DNA from 2 places in the Blautia massiliensis (ex Durand et al. 2017) genome. Region 2 is predicted to be linked to the other one. Evidence: riboswitches for the same ligand, from Rfam matches in the RefSeq annotation. Region 2 holds a riboswitch; the other holds the start of a gene.
What was found. A riboswitch is a leader RNA that binds a small molecule or an ion and turns the genes downstream of it on or off. The one in region 2 is predicted to bind FMN.

Region 1 (8,018 bases), 1.1 Mb from region 2:
GCCTTATAATCATAGGCAATACCTGCTTTACATCCACCGGTTGTCATTGATTCACAGGCTTTATATTTATATCCCATCGTTGTTGCCAGACGGATAACTTCTTCCTTAGTTACTGTCGGATGCATTCTTGTGCCACCACCACAATAATGTCCTACAAAATTATATGCACACATCCATCCTTTTGCATTTGTTTCTGTGTCGTTCCATTCCACTACTACATAAGGTTTGTTTGCCATCTGAAAATCCTCCTTTAGCTCACGTTCGTTCTCTATTGCAGAACACAGTTCTCTATATTTTTTATTTTTTAACCCGGCCTGAATGCCGGGCTCGTCTTCTGTTCTTTATTAAAGAACTGTGTTCTTTATTTTTGTAATTTAACTATATCACTGTTAGTATATTTTTTCAATAAAAATATTTCTCTTTTTAATTTTTTGTGTGTTTTTCACATATTCTACAAAAGCTTTTGTATTTTTTGAGCACTGGATTTCAGAATTCCTGCATATCTCCGAATATTTTCCTCATTCATCCTCAAGGACGGAGCACTGATACTTAAAGCCCCCTCCGCTTCTCCCTCGTGATTAAGAAGAGCCACACCTACACATTTCACGCCAAACATAACTTCCATATCGTCCACCGCATATCCACGCTCCTGAACCTTCTCGATTTCCTCATCCAGTTCCTTCTGGTCTATAATCGTATATTCTGTAAAAGCCTCTAACTTCTCCGGAATATGCTTCTTCCTATCCTCCTCGGACATAGTCGCCAAAACAGCTTTTCCTACACCTGTACAGTACATCTTCGAACACTCACCGGCTACTGACTTCGTCACAAGCCTCTGATTCTCCGGTGAAACAGCCTCCAGATACAACATATCCTCACCCTTGGGCACAGCCAGATAAACCAGTTCCTGCACTTCATTCGCTATTTCACGCATAACCGGCACAGCAATCCTGGTAATATCGAGATTCTCCCGAAACGCGTGACTCAGCGTCATAACCTCCGGTCCCAGCCGAAATTTCCCTGATTCCGGATCCTGAACCAGATACTCCATTGTAGTAAACGTAACCAGAATATTATGAACATTACTCTTATACAGGCCAAGTTTCTCACTAATCTCTGTTACACCTAGGGGCTGTTTCACAGTAAAACAGTTCAGAATCTCCAATGCTTTCTGTAAGCTCTTAACTTTAATCTCTCCGTTATTCTCCATTTATCAATTCCTCATTTCTCTGCCTGACAGCCAATCACAGACCCATTTCTGGAATCCGATCCAGCACACTCCCGACCGTTGCAGTTTTTATAACAAAATTATCTCTTAAATCACTCAAATCTGTCAATAGTTTGTCGTAAAAAAGAAGATAAGTCCTATAAAAATCCTAATATTCCTCATATATATTCGTTAATCAAATATCATATTGCACGAATTATCATTGTATTTTACACGTTTTTTATTGCTTTATATACAATTCAGGCTTATAATAAAAGATACAAAAAAAGAGCGAAAACCATATAAAAATCCAACACTGGAGGGAACCTTATGAACGAAGAACTTTTTAATGAAGCATCAAAATCCAACATCCTGTCAAAACAGCTGATCGACAAGCTTCAGGAAAGCATGACCTACAGCAGCATCTCCTTCATCAACTGGACCATCGAAGTCCTCAAGCTCCTGAAAGCCCGCATCGAACGCGGCGACAAGATCAAAGATGAGACCACCGGCGTGATCTACGATTTCTACACCTTCCGCCAATTTGTAGAAACCAACTTCTCCACCTACATCACCGGCCAGGTCTTCAACACCTCCATCCGGTCCCAGAAAATCTACTTCACCCTGAAAGCCTGCCCAGGCGGCTACAACCTCCTCATGGCAGACTCCGGCAACGAAAAGACCTACCGCTGGATCTCCAGCTTAAGCAAACGCTTCTCCCTGGTAGAAATGATCGCCACCGGAATCGTCTACGTCAAAGACAACCGTACCGACACCTACCAGCCATTTATCTCCGAAAACGGCAAATACTGCAAATACAACAAAGACCTGGGAAAACTCACAGAGCTCTGATCAAAATGGGGAATCCGCAACCGCACTACCAACACTCCCCACGAGATTTAACACGTCTCACGGCCAATGCACAGCCAGTGAGGGGCTTCTTTCCAGGCTGACTCTGCAGGAGGGGAGCTGATTCTTAGGTGGCGGAAATCTGCGTTGCTTCAAAAAATCTCGCTGTTTGAGCGGCTTCAGACGCGAGTTCGAGATTTTTTGAAGCGCTTTTAGCAGAATTCCGGCACCTTAGAAGCCAGCCCCCGACGAAGCCCCAGCCTGGAAAGAAGCCCCTCACTGGCGTCCCCTTCCGCCATATAACTACCTCCGTTTAAATCTCCCCAAGAAATCCAAACACCTCCTCATCCTCAAGAAAATGCATCAGCATATAAGCACACATGATCGCAACCCTCTCCTCCTTCAGTATCCTCCTGACCTCATCCCGGTCCGCGATCACAATCTCGATCTCCTCACTATCCTCCTGAGCAGCCTTACTAACCTCACCACTGGCATACCCATAAACCGTAGCACAGGATTCATCCGTCATCCCAATCGTCGTAAAATAAGGCTTCTCAAAAGCCTCCGCAACCTTGATCGGCTCCAGCTTCAACCCGGTCTCCTCAAACATCTCCCGCACAGCACCCTCATGGAAATCCTCCCCAGGCTCCACAAGCCCCGCCGGAAACTCATAAATATACCCGCCGATCGTATACCGATACTGACGGATCAGCACAACCTTATCCCGCTTCTCTCCATAAACACTGTAAATGATCACCCCATCCGGATGATTCTCCCCTGTAGAAAGCTTCAAATCCTCCACACACTTCGCCCTGGAGGCCACAAAATAAGAAACCGGCGTATCATGTACACTGGTCGCATCCACCCCATAAAGATTCACGAACTTATTATCTGTAAGTTTTTTCACACTGTTGATCTTACCCATCTGAAAAGCTCCTTCCCGAAAATTTTTTCTAAAAACATTTTATCCCATCCAAAACCAAAGGTCAATTTTTTATACTTACACTCACTTCACAATAGTGCTATAATAAATATCCTGCTATAAAATTAAAAATCCACTTATCACATCACCAAACAGCTACTGTAGACAAGAAAGAAGGAAAAAACATTGAAAAACCAGACCAATGCTGCCCAGGCCGAAAACCCTCTGGGAACCGCCCCTGTAGGCAGCCTGATCACCAAATTCGCCATTCCCGCCATCATCAGCATGCTGGTCAGCGCTCTGTACAATATCGTTGACCAGATCTTTATCGGACAGGGCGTAGGAATGCTTGGAAACGCCGCCACAAACATCGCATTTCCCGTAACCATTATCTCTACTGCTGCTGCATTGCTCCTGGGAATCGGCAGCGCCTCCAATTACAACCTGGAAATGGGCGCAGGAAACGAAAAAAAAGCCAGCTCCATTGCAGGAACCGGACTCTCCTCGCTGATAATCTCCGGTACGATACTCTCTGTCATCGTCCTTCTGTTCCTGAAGCCACTGCTTCATTTTTTCGGCGGAACACCGGACGTCATGCCCTATGCCATTGATTACATGGGGATCACCGCCATTGGACTTCCCTTTTATGTTTTAAGCACAGGCGGCAACCACCTGATCCGAGCAGACAGGAGTCCTACCTATTCCATGACCTGCATCCTGGCCGGTGCCGCCATCAACACCATCCTGGACCCGCTTTTCATCTTTGGATTCGGCTGGGGCATCAAAGGTGCAGCCTGGGCAACCGTGATCGGCCAGATCGTATCCGGACTTCTGATCATCTTTTATTTTTCCAGACTCCGGAAAATGTACCTGGACCACTCCATGCTGATTCCTGAGGCACGCAATCTGTCTGCCATTTTTTCTCTGGGAATGGCATCCTGTATCAATCAGGTTGCCATTGCTGCAGTGCAGATCGTCATGAACAATACACTTCGCCATTACGGAGCACTCTCCGCCTACGGGAGTGATATTCCAATCGCCTGTGCAGGGATCATTTCCAAAGTCAATCAGGTATTTATGGCCATCTGCATCGGAATCTCCCAGGGCTCCCAGCCCATCTTGGGATTTAACTACGGTGCCGAAAAATACAGCCGTGTACGCCAGACATACCGCTATTCCGTAACCTTATGTACTGTGATCGCAACCATATTTTTTATCTGCTTCCAGTTCTTCCCGCATCAGATCGTAGGCATCTTCGGAAACGGCAGCGACCTGTACTTTCATTTTGCAGAAAAATATCTCCGCATCTTCATGCTGATGACCTTTGCCAACGGAATCCAGCCCATGTCCGCCGGCTTTTTTACCTCCATTGGAAAAGCCAGGCTTGGTGTGATCATGTCTCTCACAAGGCAGATGCTCTTCCTGCTGCCGCTGATCGTCATCTTCCCGGTCTTCTTCGGAATCGATGGCGTCATGTACGCAGGACCAATTGCAGATACCTCTGCATTTGTGCTGGCCGTTGTTTTTGCCAGACGTGAGCTTGGAGTCATGAAAGCTGCAGAACAAAACGCCTGACACAAGAAAGAATCCTGCTTGCAGGATTCTCCGCCTGCGACGGGTCGCTTCAGCGACATTATTCCTCTCCGTCGCAGTGCGATCCTGCCCGGAGGGCTTTTTTATGTTATAGGAACATTACGGAGTAATTTCCTATAACATAAAAAATGCCATGTAATTTACTGCCCATCGGCAATATATTACATGGCATTTCTCACATTCTCAGATATTTATCTGAAACCACCAATTTCTGATCTTTTCTTCATCCTCCGTCAGCTGCTTATGATCAGTCACCCTTCAGTACAACACGGATCTTCTTATAAATTACAAATACGATCAGAGATGTCAGTGCATATTTAAAGATATTAAACGGAGCAATGATCAGCAGTGCAAAGGTAAGCAGGCCGTTTACGGAGCCGTGTACTGCGCTTCCCATCTGGATAAAGGTCTCGATCGGCATTCCAAACGCCTTACCGTAAGCCGGAAGCAGCACAAAGGCATTGACAAAGCATGCAAGGATTGCTGTCAGGACTGTTCCTGCTGCCATACCTGCAACTGCATGTACTCTGCTCTTTTTGTGACGGAAACGGTAGATCAGGCCGGCCGGTACCACATAGGCACATCCAAACAGGAAATTGGCAACATCACCAACACCGGCAGTCATGGTTCCCTTAGTCACAAGATGTACGAGAATCTTCACAAGCTCGATCAGGATACCTGCCACAGGTCCCATAGCGAAGGTTCCTACCATAACCGGTACCTCGGAAAAATCAAGCTGATAAAAAGACGGTGCAAGAAACGGGATCGGAAACTCAAGATTCATTAATACTCCTGCCACAGCACCAAGCATGGCTACCTGCGCGATGGTTCTTGTTCTGCTTCTTTCCACGGCATTTCCTCTCTGTAATATCTGTTCGCTCATAACTCTCTCTCCTTCTTCAGAAATATTCAAAGAAAATTTCCACAAGAAATCTTTATGCGAAAAAATTTTTTCACATAAAAAGCCCCGGGAGCTTCTTCCCGGGGCACTGAGCACGTTCTTTAAATACTGCGCGTTCTTCTCTCATCCAGACTTTACTGTCGGTTCCGGAATTTCACCAGATCAGCCGCCAAAGCGGGTCGCGGACTATACCGCCGGTAGGGAATCACACCCTGCCCCGAAGAAATTTTCTTTTTTATGAGTTCATTATAACGCGCTCTTTTTATAATTACAAGGCTTAATTTTTCTCTACAAGAACCGGCGCCTTCAGAAGGCCTGACGGTTTTATCTGATACTCATAGGACCAGAGGTCGCCGGTTGTCCTCCATGCATTTGGTCCATACCAGTCTTCTTTCTGATCACAGTTATGTAAGGTTCCAAATGTATTCACCCTGTTTCCAAATACAGTCAGCTCCAGGAGATGCTCTCCTGACGGCAGTTCACCAAGAGATACCTCATAGGGAGAAAATGCAATATACCCCGCTTCTTTTCCATCCACAGAAGCCTTCATAACCGGTGCGCGGAACAGATTTGCCCGTACATTTACTTCTCCGCCTTTGCTGATAAATGGAATTTTATATGTCACATTTCCACCATAGAACGGATAACCCTGAACGGTAAGGTCACTGAAGGCTGCCTTGTGGCTCACCGCATCCAGCACCTGGTCTCTTCCCACAGCTTTCACGGAAAACTCTCCCAGCAGGAACATCGCTTCGATATTCACTTTGGAATTGTAAGGGATCTCCACAACCAGTTCATGCTCTCCGGATTCCATCTTCGGAAGCGGCACTTTGCGGATACAGTGATCTGTATACCATCCCTCTGTACGGTTTTCCACTGCTTTCTCATCCAGGAATATTCTGGTTTTCTCGTCATTTTCCATAGCAAGGAAAATCCCTTCCAACAGAACCTCTGTATGAATATGGAATCGCAGGGACAAAGTATGTTCAAAGCCTTCCTCTCTGTCATTGGTCCACGGCTGTGCAAAAGCCTCCATGCGAAGCGGATATCCCAGTTTCTCACGGAACAGATTGTCAATGCGGAGAATCTCTTCCTCCGGCTGCCACTCCCCACCGTCAAACGCATATTCAGCCAGATCCAGAATACTTACATTCGGCTCACTGCGGACAATCTCCACCTGATCGGAAATATCCAGCTGGCAGCTACATTTCTTCTCCTCACTGGCAGAACCACTCTCAGTATTCTCAGCATTATCTGTTTCAGAAAGCAATTCTTCTGATACCATGGATGCTGTACCAGCCGGCTCCAGCCAGAGAAGAAGACTGTCGTGGTCAAACATGCTTCGTTCCAGAGCAGTGTCCCCTTTATGGTATTCTGCTTTCACCGGATAAATTTCACCTGTCATGGCATCATATACCGTCACCTTCCAGGATCCGCGGATACGGATGCGGAGTTTTTCTTTTCTTGGAAGATCCTGATTTTTCTTACGCTCCTGCAGTTCATTGATCACGATACAAGCATCTGAGATCTTCTCTGTACGGTTTACATGGCACAGAAACAGCCAGCGGTTTTCTCCCTCTTCTCTCATCTGGTAGATCAGGTTTGTAGCTGGTTTACCGTCATCCTCAAGTACCTCGATATCTCTTGCCTCTTTCACAGCTTCCAGCAGACGGTACTTGCTGAATGCCACAATCTCACACTTCTCTGCCAGCTTTGCACCTCTATCTGACGGATAGGCATCTGCATATTTCGGAAGCTGTCCTGCAAAGATCACCCGGCCGCCTCTTTCCTTAAATTTCTCAAGAATCTCCAAAGTAGAGCTTCGAAGTGTCAGGCAGTTCGGTACGAGAACTGTATCATATTTCATTACTCCCACCTTCAGAAGTTTTTTCTCTTCCTGTCCCTGATTCAGATCCGGAAGCAGAGATTCTGAAATAAAATCAAAATCAACGGTACCATAAAGCAGCCATTCGATCATATGGATAAAGTTTTCATCCATTTCCTCACGGATCGGTGCTGTCTGCTCCTTCGGTCCCCAGAAAAGCCAGTAAGACTCTACCGGATGGATCACTGCCAGCTTTACATGCGGCACGCCTCTTGTGAGAGCGGTATTGACTCTTGCAAAATAGTCCTCCACAAGAGGATATTCTTTATACCACGGTGACTGGTAGCTGATAGAAGCCGGATAATCACGTTTTGCCTCGCCTGCCATGGAAGTCCAGGTCAGATGTGGCACACGGACCGTTACTCCAAGAGCTGCCTGCCAGTCCCCCTGAAGCTTATGGCCCCGGAAATCAAAATCCCAGTTTGTAACACCATAAAGCTCACTTGTCATTCCCTCTCTTCCAAACTGGTGCACAGCACTTTCTGCCTGCTTTGCGGTAGAAAATTCTCTTCTGTCACAGAGCATATCAATTCCCGGAATCTCAAAGGAACGATAGGAACGCATGGCTTCTCCAAGAGCCGCTGTCTGTGTTTCCAGAGTCGGCTCCTCCATCATATGTCCGGTCAGGGCAATGCCATGTTCCTTACACCAGCCTCCCACA
Region 2 (8,018 bases):
CATCTCCTGTCAGGCACTCCGAATGTACACGGCAAAGCACATCCTCACCATCTCCCAGATCACCTTTTACCAGTGCCAGATGATGCTCTCCTGTAATGTCATTGATATAGCCATACATTTTAAAATCACCGTACTGCGTTGGGAGGTTTGCAGCTGCTTCCTCCTTTACATGCTTTTCATGTATTCTTATATAATCCTGCAGATCACGGATCGTAATAAATGTAAGGTTATGCTCTTTTGCCATTTCCCATAGCTGTGATGTACGCATCATCGTGCCATCTTCTTTCATAACTTCACAGCACACGCCGCATTCTTTCAGTCCGGCAAGTCTCATAAGATCTGTTGTTGCCTCCGTATGGCCATTTCGTACCAGAACCCCGCCTTTTCTGGAAATAAGCGGAAATACATGTCCCGGTCTTCTGAAATCCTCCGGTTTTGACTGATCATCCACACACTTCATAATGGTATAGGAGCGTTCTGCCGCAGAGATACCGGTGGTTGTATCTGCGTGATCCACTGCCACGGTAAATGCTGTACTGTGATTGTCCGTGTTCTCAGCAACCATCGGCGGAAAGTTCAATCTCGCCGCAATTTCTGCACTCATCGGTGTACAGATAAGACCCTTTGCATAAGTCGCCATGAAATTAATATTTTCCCGGGTCGCAAACTCTGCCGCACATATCAGATCTCCCTCATTTTCTCTGTCCGGATCATCTGTGACCAGAACTATTTTTCCTTCCTTAAGATCCCTAAGTGCCTCTTCAATTGTGTTGTACTGATAATTTTGTGACATAGTGTATATCCTCCTGTTCTAAAACCCGAATTCTTCAAGAAACTCCATCGTAATTCCGGATTCTTTTTTCTCTTCTTCATTTTTTCTGATGCCAAGCAGTTTTTCTACATATTTTCCGATCACATCATTTTCCAGATTAACCAGATCCCCCGGCACCTTTTCCAAAAGAGTGGTTTCTCCTCCTGTATGTGGAATGACCGACACCTGAAAACCAGCTTCATCAACCCTTGCAACTGTCAGGCTGATCCCATCAATACAAACGGATCCTTTTTCCACGATCAGATGCAAGATCTGTGGCGATGTCTCAATTGATACCCAGATGGCATTTTCTTCCCGGAGCATGGAACGTATCACTCCAGTCCCATCAATATGGCCGCTTACTATGTGTCCCCCGAACCTGCCATCTGCAGCCATTGCACGTTCCAGGTTTACCTGGCTTCCAGCTTTACAACTGCCAAGACTGCTTCTTCTGATCGTCTCTGCCATCACATCGGCAGTAAATCCGTCCGGCTGGATCGACGTAACTGTCAGACACACACCATTCACAGCAATACTGTCACCGATCCTTGTCCCTTCCAGGACTTTCCGGGCTTTCACTGCCAGGATCCCTGATTCTCCTGTCAGCTGTATATAACGGACTTTTCCTTTCTCTTCTACGATTCCTGTAAACATGATTCCTCCTGTTTTTTCTCACACACCTGACATCTTATCCGGATGTCCTCACCGATCTGGCAGATATCTGTATATTTCAGTTCTACTGCTTCAGACGGGAATTCAACTCCGATACCTTCTACCGGTGTCTTCCCGGCCACACCACCAAACAGCTTTGGTGCCACAAAAGCCTGTACTTCCTTTACAATTCCGGCTCGCAGGGCACTGTCATTTAGCGTACCGCCTCCCTCCAGGAGGATGCTGTCAATACCTCTGTTTCCAAGATCTGTCATCAACTTCTTAAGGTCTATCTGATCCTTTTCATCCGGACAGTAAATGGTCTCAACTCCCATGGTATGTAATATTTTTATTTTTTCTTCTGTATTTTTCTGATCTGCATAAGCCACGATCGTCCGGTACTTTTCCGCACTTTTTACGATCTGACTGTCCGGGGGGATCCTGAGCTTACTGTCGCACACAATCCTGACAGGACTTTTCCAGCCTTCTGCCCGGACGTTTAACATCGGATCATCTGCAAGCACAGTTTCAATACCTGCCATAATCCCCATGTACTGATGCCGCATATGCTGTACTTCTTTTCTTGCCGCTTCTCCGGTGATCCATTTTGATGCTCCTGTCTTCGTTGCGATCTTCCCATCCAGTGTCATGGCATACTTCATCACCACGTATGGGGTTTTCGTAGTAATATAATGGAAAAACACCGGATTCAGCTGATCACATTCTGCTCTCATAAAATCTTCAACTACTGTTACACCGGCTTCCCTTAACATCTGTACACCTTTTCCTGCCACTTTCGGATTCGGATCCCGGGAACCAATCACCACTTTTTTGATCTTCTGTTCAATGATCGCTTCCGTACATGGAGGTGTTTTTCCATGATGACAGCAAGGCTCCAGCGTAACATAAATCACCGCACCTTCTGCTGATTCTGTGAGGGAAGCAATTGCATTACGCTCCGCATGAAGTTCTCCATACTTTTTATGATAGCCTTCCCCAATGATCCTTCCGTCTTTTACGATCACTGCCCCTACCATCGGATTGGGATTCGTCCAGCCTTCTCCTTTTTTGGCCAGCTGAACCGCCCGAAGCATATATTCCTGATCCGTCATTTCTATTCCTTCTTTCTTATTCCTGTTCTTTGTCTAGAGCGTGTTTGAAAAAGGCTTTCTGTAAGATGTGCGTCACAATTTGTGGGAGATTTTGTCCGGATGAGGGCGCCGTAGCGGGCTACGGCAACTGAATTCGGGCAAAATATACCGCAAAGTGGGGCGTGCAGATTGCAGGAATGATTTTTCAAACACGCTCTGGTACGCCAAGGCTTTTAGACCTGTGCAATCGGATTCACAGACAAGTGAGTGGTATATTTATTTCGAAAACGATGTGCCGAATACAAAAAAAGCCTGCAGAAATATCTGCAGGGTGGAATTGATCTGTTACATATGATCAATAAATGAATGTCTGATTATTTCCTACATAAAAAGCTCTGAAATGGATCACCATCTCAGAGCTCTGATACTACATTCATTCATACAAAAATCAACTGTACTATCATCTTCTTCCATCCAGACTATACTGTCGGCCCCGGAATCTCACCGGATCATGCCTTTCGGCTCGCGGGCTCTACCGCCGGTAGGGAATCACACCCTGCCCTGAAGATATCTTTTTGTTTATTTTAATACTTTATCTGTTATTTGTAAAGTGTAAATTTTTTATTTAAATTCCACCGCCCTACCACTGTTATATATAAAACAAGGTGAGAAGCCTGATTTTCAGGCTTGCCACCCTTGCATATCATAGAAGAATCTTATTTACAGACTTTTTCTCACAGTCTCGAATTTAATCCCCAATACGCAAAAAAACCTTGAATCATCCCATTTTCATAGGAAATTCAAGGTTTTTCATTGATTTACATGATAAAATTACGATTCAAATTCTTATGTGAACTGTAAGATTATGCGTTCATCTGCTTTGCAACTTCCTCAGCGAAGTTCTCTTCTTTTCTCTCAAGACCATCGCCTGTCTCGTAGCGAACGAAGCCTTTGATCTGGATCTTAGCGCCGTTCTCTTTTGCTACCTGCTCTACATATTTAGCAACGGACTGTTTTCCGTCCTCTGCTTTTACGTATGTCTGGTCAAGAAGGCAGATCTCTTTGAGCTCTTTCTTGATACGTCCTGTGATCATTCCCTCAATAACCTTAGCCGGTTTCTGGGACTCCTTCGGATCGTTCTGGATCTGAGCCATAAGGATCTCTTTCTCATGCTCGATATAGTCAGCGCTTACTTCCTTGTCGCTTGTGTACTGCGGTTTCAGAGCCGCAATCTGCATAGCTACGTTCTTAGCCATCTCTTTAACAGCATCGTTAACAACATCTGTCTCAACGTCTACAAGAACGCCGATCTTTCCACCCATATGAGTGTAGGAAGCGATGAATCCGTTCTGCTCCTCAACCTGAGCAAATCTACGGATGTTCATGTTCTCGCCGATTACTGCGATCTGAGCTGCAAGAGCCTCTTTTACAGTCTTAGTTGTATCAAGTGCCCATGCCTCAGCAAGGAAAGCATCGATATCAGCTGCTGTTGTGTTAAGTGCCTGTGCTGCAACATCTGCAACATAGCTCTGGAACTTCTCGTTCTTTGCAACGAAGTCTGTCTCAGCATTAACCTCAACAACGACTGCTTTCTTTCCATCCTCTGTTACCAGAGTTTTGCAAAGACCCTCTGCTGCGATACGGCTTGCTTTCTTCTGTGCTGTAGCAAGACCCTTCTCACGCAGGAACTCAACTGCTTTATCCATATCACCATCTGTAGATGTAAGAGCTTTCTTACAATCCATCATTCCGGCGCCGGTCATCTCTCTTAACTCTTTTACCTGTGCTGCTGTAATAGCCATTGTTCGTTTCCTCCTGAAATATTCTGTTTATACGAATTATTCCTCTGTAGCTGCAAACTCCTCAGACTCAGCCTCAATCTCGCCATCTGCCTCAGCAGTTCCCTGCTTAGCCTCGATAACAGCGTCAGCCATCTTGGAAACGATGAGTTTTACTGCACGGATAGCATCGTCATTTCCCGGGATCACATAGTCAAGCTCTTCCGGATCACAGTTAGTATCGCAGATACCGATAAGCGGGATTCCAAGTGTATGAGCCTCCTGTACGCAGATTCTCTCTTTCTTAGGATCTACGATGAAGATAGCATCCGGGATTCTCTTCATCTCTTTGATTCCGCCAAGGTTCTTCTGAAGCTTAACAAGCTCTTTGCGAAGCTCGATAACTTCTTTCTTAGGAAGTACGTCGAATGTTCCGTCAGCTTCCATTGTCTCGATCTCTTTCAGTCTTGCGATACGGCTCTGGATTGTCTTGAAGTTTGTAAGCATACCACCAAGCCATCTCTCATTTACGAAGAACTCTCCACAACGCTCTGCCTCTGTACGGATAGCATCCTGAGCCTGTTTCTTAGTTCCTACGAAAAGGATGTGTCCACCGTTGGCAACGATATCTGCTACTGCATTGTAAGCATCGTCAACCATTCCTACAGACTGCTGAAGATCGATGATATAGATACCATTTCTCTCTGTGTAGATGTACGGAGCCATTTTAGGGTTCCATCTTCTTGTCTGATGTCCGAAATGAACACCTGCCTCTAAAAGCTGTTTCATTGAAATAACGCTCATGTCTTTTCTCCTTTTTGGTTAAATTCTTCCGCACAGGTCGCCTTCTCTCTGGACCCATCCTCACACCGTAGGGCACCATCCTTATAGAATCGCCGTGCGTGCTTATTTTTGCAACTTCTGAATTATAGCATAGAAAATCCCCTTATGTAAAGGGGATTTTTCCAATTTTTTTCTGTTTTTCAGCGGTTTCCGGCAGACTTCAGAAGCTCCAGCTCTTTTTCGGTGAGCGAACGATATTTTCCTGTCGGAAGATCTGAAGGAAGCGCCAGCGGCCCCATGGATAGTCTTTTCAAATAAGTTACTTTTTTTCCCAGTGCCTCCATCATCCGTTTTACCTGATGGAATTTTCCCTCGTGGATGGTAAGTCGGATCTCAGATTCCCAGTTTTTACCGGCTTCTGCAGATTCTGTACCGGACTCCCAGGTAGAAAGGATCTCCAGCCTTGCCGGTCGTGTGAGATCTTTTTCCCCGATATCCACGCCTTCTGCCAGCTTCACGACATCTTCTGCTGTCACTTTCCCGGATACTTTTGCATAGTAGGTCTTATCCACATGCTTTTTCGGAGAAAGAAGCTCGTGTGCCAGAAGACCGTCATCTGTGATCAGAAGAAAGCCTTCTGTATCTTTATCCAGGCGTCCCACCGGAAAAAGACCCTTTCTTCTGTCTTTCTCTTCAATGTAGTCGAGAACCGTTTTATCTCTGGAGTCCTCCGTTGCGCTGACACAGCCTGCCGGCTTGTTAAAAAGATAGTATATATATTCCGGTGCAGCATGGATCTCCTGCCCGTTCATAACCACCTGATCTTCTTCTGTTACTTTCAGCTCCGGTTTCTTCACAGATTTCCCGTTAACCTGCACCTGACCCTTCTGTATGTATTTTTTTACCTCGCTTCTTGTACCTGCGCCGGCATCTGCCAGAAATTTATCCAGCCGGACTGGTTTTTCCATTAATCATTTACCTCCCATTCTGTTACATGGGCTGCCTTTGCATCTGCTCTGATAAAATCCGGGATCTCACCGGCAAATGTCATATAAAGTCCGGAATCCCCGCCGGTGCTCTCCTGTCCTTCCAGAACCACTTCCATTGTGACATCTGCATTCCAGATAGTCCATCCGTTTACCAGCTGTGATGGACGGATACATTTTTTCAGGACTTCCAGCTGTTCCTTTTTATCGTAACGGACTTTATAACCGTTCTCTGTTTCTTCAAGATCCGAAAGGGGCTCAGTGTCGGAAAAAGCTTCCTCATCTTCGCCGACAGCTTCGGAGCTGAAGTAATAAACATCAATATACTCAACAGACAGCTCATCCATAGAAAGAGGATATCCTGTTTCTTCCAAAATTGCAAGTGTTCTCTTATATGCCGGATACACCAGAACGGAGGTAGACACCCTCTCTCCTTCCTGAACAGCCGGTACATTCATTCCCCATTCATTCATGTATCCTTCTGAGGGAATTCCCGCATAATCGAACATCAGCATTGCACATGGCTGGTCTTTTACTGTCTGACCGCCGTTTTCCAGAATGTCCTTTCTCAGCGCCTCTGCCAGTGCCTGACGCTTCTCTGCATTTTTCTCAAATAATGTTTGAATATCTCCGTCACAGAAAGTACCGGTGACCTCTTTCAGATACTGTTTGTCCAGCTGGAAAAATGAATATCTGTCTTCTTTCCATGTCTGCTCATCATACAGGGCTTCCATAAGATTCTGTGCCTGCGCAGAGGATACATTATAGCTTCTGCATACACTGAATCCCTGTTTATTTATGTAGCGCACATACACGCGCTTTCCTGATTTTTTTCCTTTTTCATTCTGAAGCCTGATATCCTCCAGACTGTTATATAATGCTTTACTTTTCATCACCGGCTGATCCACCAGACCGGAACTATTGTCTGAGGTGGCAGTATACCGGATCTTATAGATTCCGTCTTCTTTTTTTTCCACATTGCAAAGCTGCTCTGTATATGAAAGATTGCTTACATTTATCACAACTCCCTGAAGATTGTCATAAGCCGGAAAATAACTGTCATATCCCAGAAGATCCATTTTCATGGTCAGCGCACAGATTGCCACAACACCTCCAAAGATCATAAGCTGCACTTTTCTGCGGAAAAATCTGCGAAAATCCATTTCATAGATCACTTCCAGAATTCCATGAACCAGGATCGTTCCCAGTATCATTCCGAAGATCCACCATGCTGTTTTGGATGAATCTTCCGGAATCATATAAAAGATCAGACCGATCCCCAGTCCGGATGGTATTGTAATCAGGGCACTTAAGACCGGCTCCATCCAGGTATATACCAGAGCTTTTCCGGTATTCTCTGACCTTCGTCTGCAAAATGCCATCCAGGAAAGTGCTGCCATGATAAACAGCGTAAGGATCAGTATCAGCAACTGCTTTCCAAAGCTTCCGCTGCTGTATCTATCTATAAAGCTTACGATCACCATAAGAGGAGATCCCAGCTCCCGCACTGCTGCCAGAATTCCGTAACTGCCCTCGTACCAGGTATCAAAAAATAAATGTCCGCTTAACTGCAGCATCACTGCCAGAATGATACTGTAGGTAAACAGCCCTGCCCATGCAAGTGCTCCCATCAACATGGTACCGGTGCAGGCGATCACCAGCACTGTGGAAAAATACACCAGAAGATACATCAGGAGATGGAGTACCAGCAGGATCAGTGCCTTTTTCATAATGGAAAGGCTGTAATATCCTCTGGCTGCCCCGATGCATACCGCAGCAAATTCCATGATCACATATGGCACCAGATAATAAAGAACAGCCAACAATACTCTGTGCAGAAACAGTGCACTTCGCTTTACCGGAAGGCTGTGATAGAAATCCACTTTTCTCGGGGAATACAGATACCAGAAGCCGCTTA

Region 1: it holds a riboswitch for FMN, as region 2 does, so the genes downstream of both, V9W66_RS12055 (ECF transporter S component) here and V9W66_RS17235 (DUF6783 domain-containing protein) in region 2, are expected to answer to the same signal.

Annotation. Positions count from the first base shown of each region.
Region 1 covers NZ_CP146725.1:2,546,614-2,554,631, reverse strand. The annotation lists gene V9W66_RS12080 (Glu/Leu/Phe/Val family dehydrogenase) at 1-236, opposite strand, end outside; gene V9W66_RS12075 (IclR family transcriptional regulator) at 452-1,210, opposite strand; gene V9W66_RS12070 (hypothetical protein) at 1,538-2,059, shown strand; gene V9W66_RS12065 (NUDIX hydrolase) at 2,370-2,981, opposite strand; gene V9W66_RS12060 (MATE family efflux transporter) at 3,165-4,553, shown strand; gene V9W66_RS12055 (ECF transporter S component) at 4,819-5,454, opposite strand; FMN riboswitch at 5,584-5,701, opposite strand; gene V9W66_RS12050 (glycosyl hydrolase) at 5,750-8,018, opposite strand, start outside.
Region 2 covers NZ_CP146725.1:3,655,174-3,663,191, reverse strand. The annotation lists gene V9W66_RS17250 (bifunctional 3,4-dihydroxy-2-butanone-4-phosphate synthase/GTP cyclohydrolase II) at 1-793, opposite strand, end outside; gene ribE (riboflavin synthase) at 812-1,465, opposite strand; gene ribD (bifunctional diaminohydroxyphosphoribosylaminopyrimidine deaminase/5-amino-6-(5-phosphoribosylamino)uracil reductase RibD) at 1,447-2,574, opposite strand; partial or broken gene V9W66_RS17235 (DUF6783 domain-containing protein) at 2,577-2,702, opposite strand; partial or broken gene V9W66_RS17230 (DUF6783 domain-containing protein) at 2,652-2,894, shown strand; FMN riboswitch at 3,012-3,126, opposite strand; gene tsf (translation elongation factor Ts) at 3,417-4,355, opposite strand; gene rpsB (30S ribosomal protein S2) at 4,392-5,135, opposite strand; gene V9W66_RS17215 (pseudouridine synthase) at 5,315-6,082, opposite strand; gene V9W66_RS17210 (DUF6449 domain-containing protein) at 6,082-8,018, opposite strand, start outside.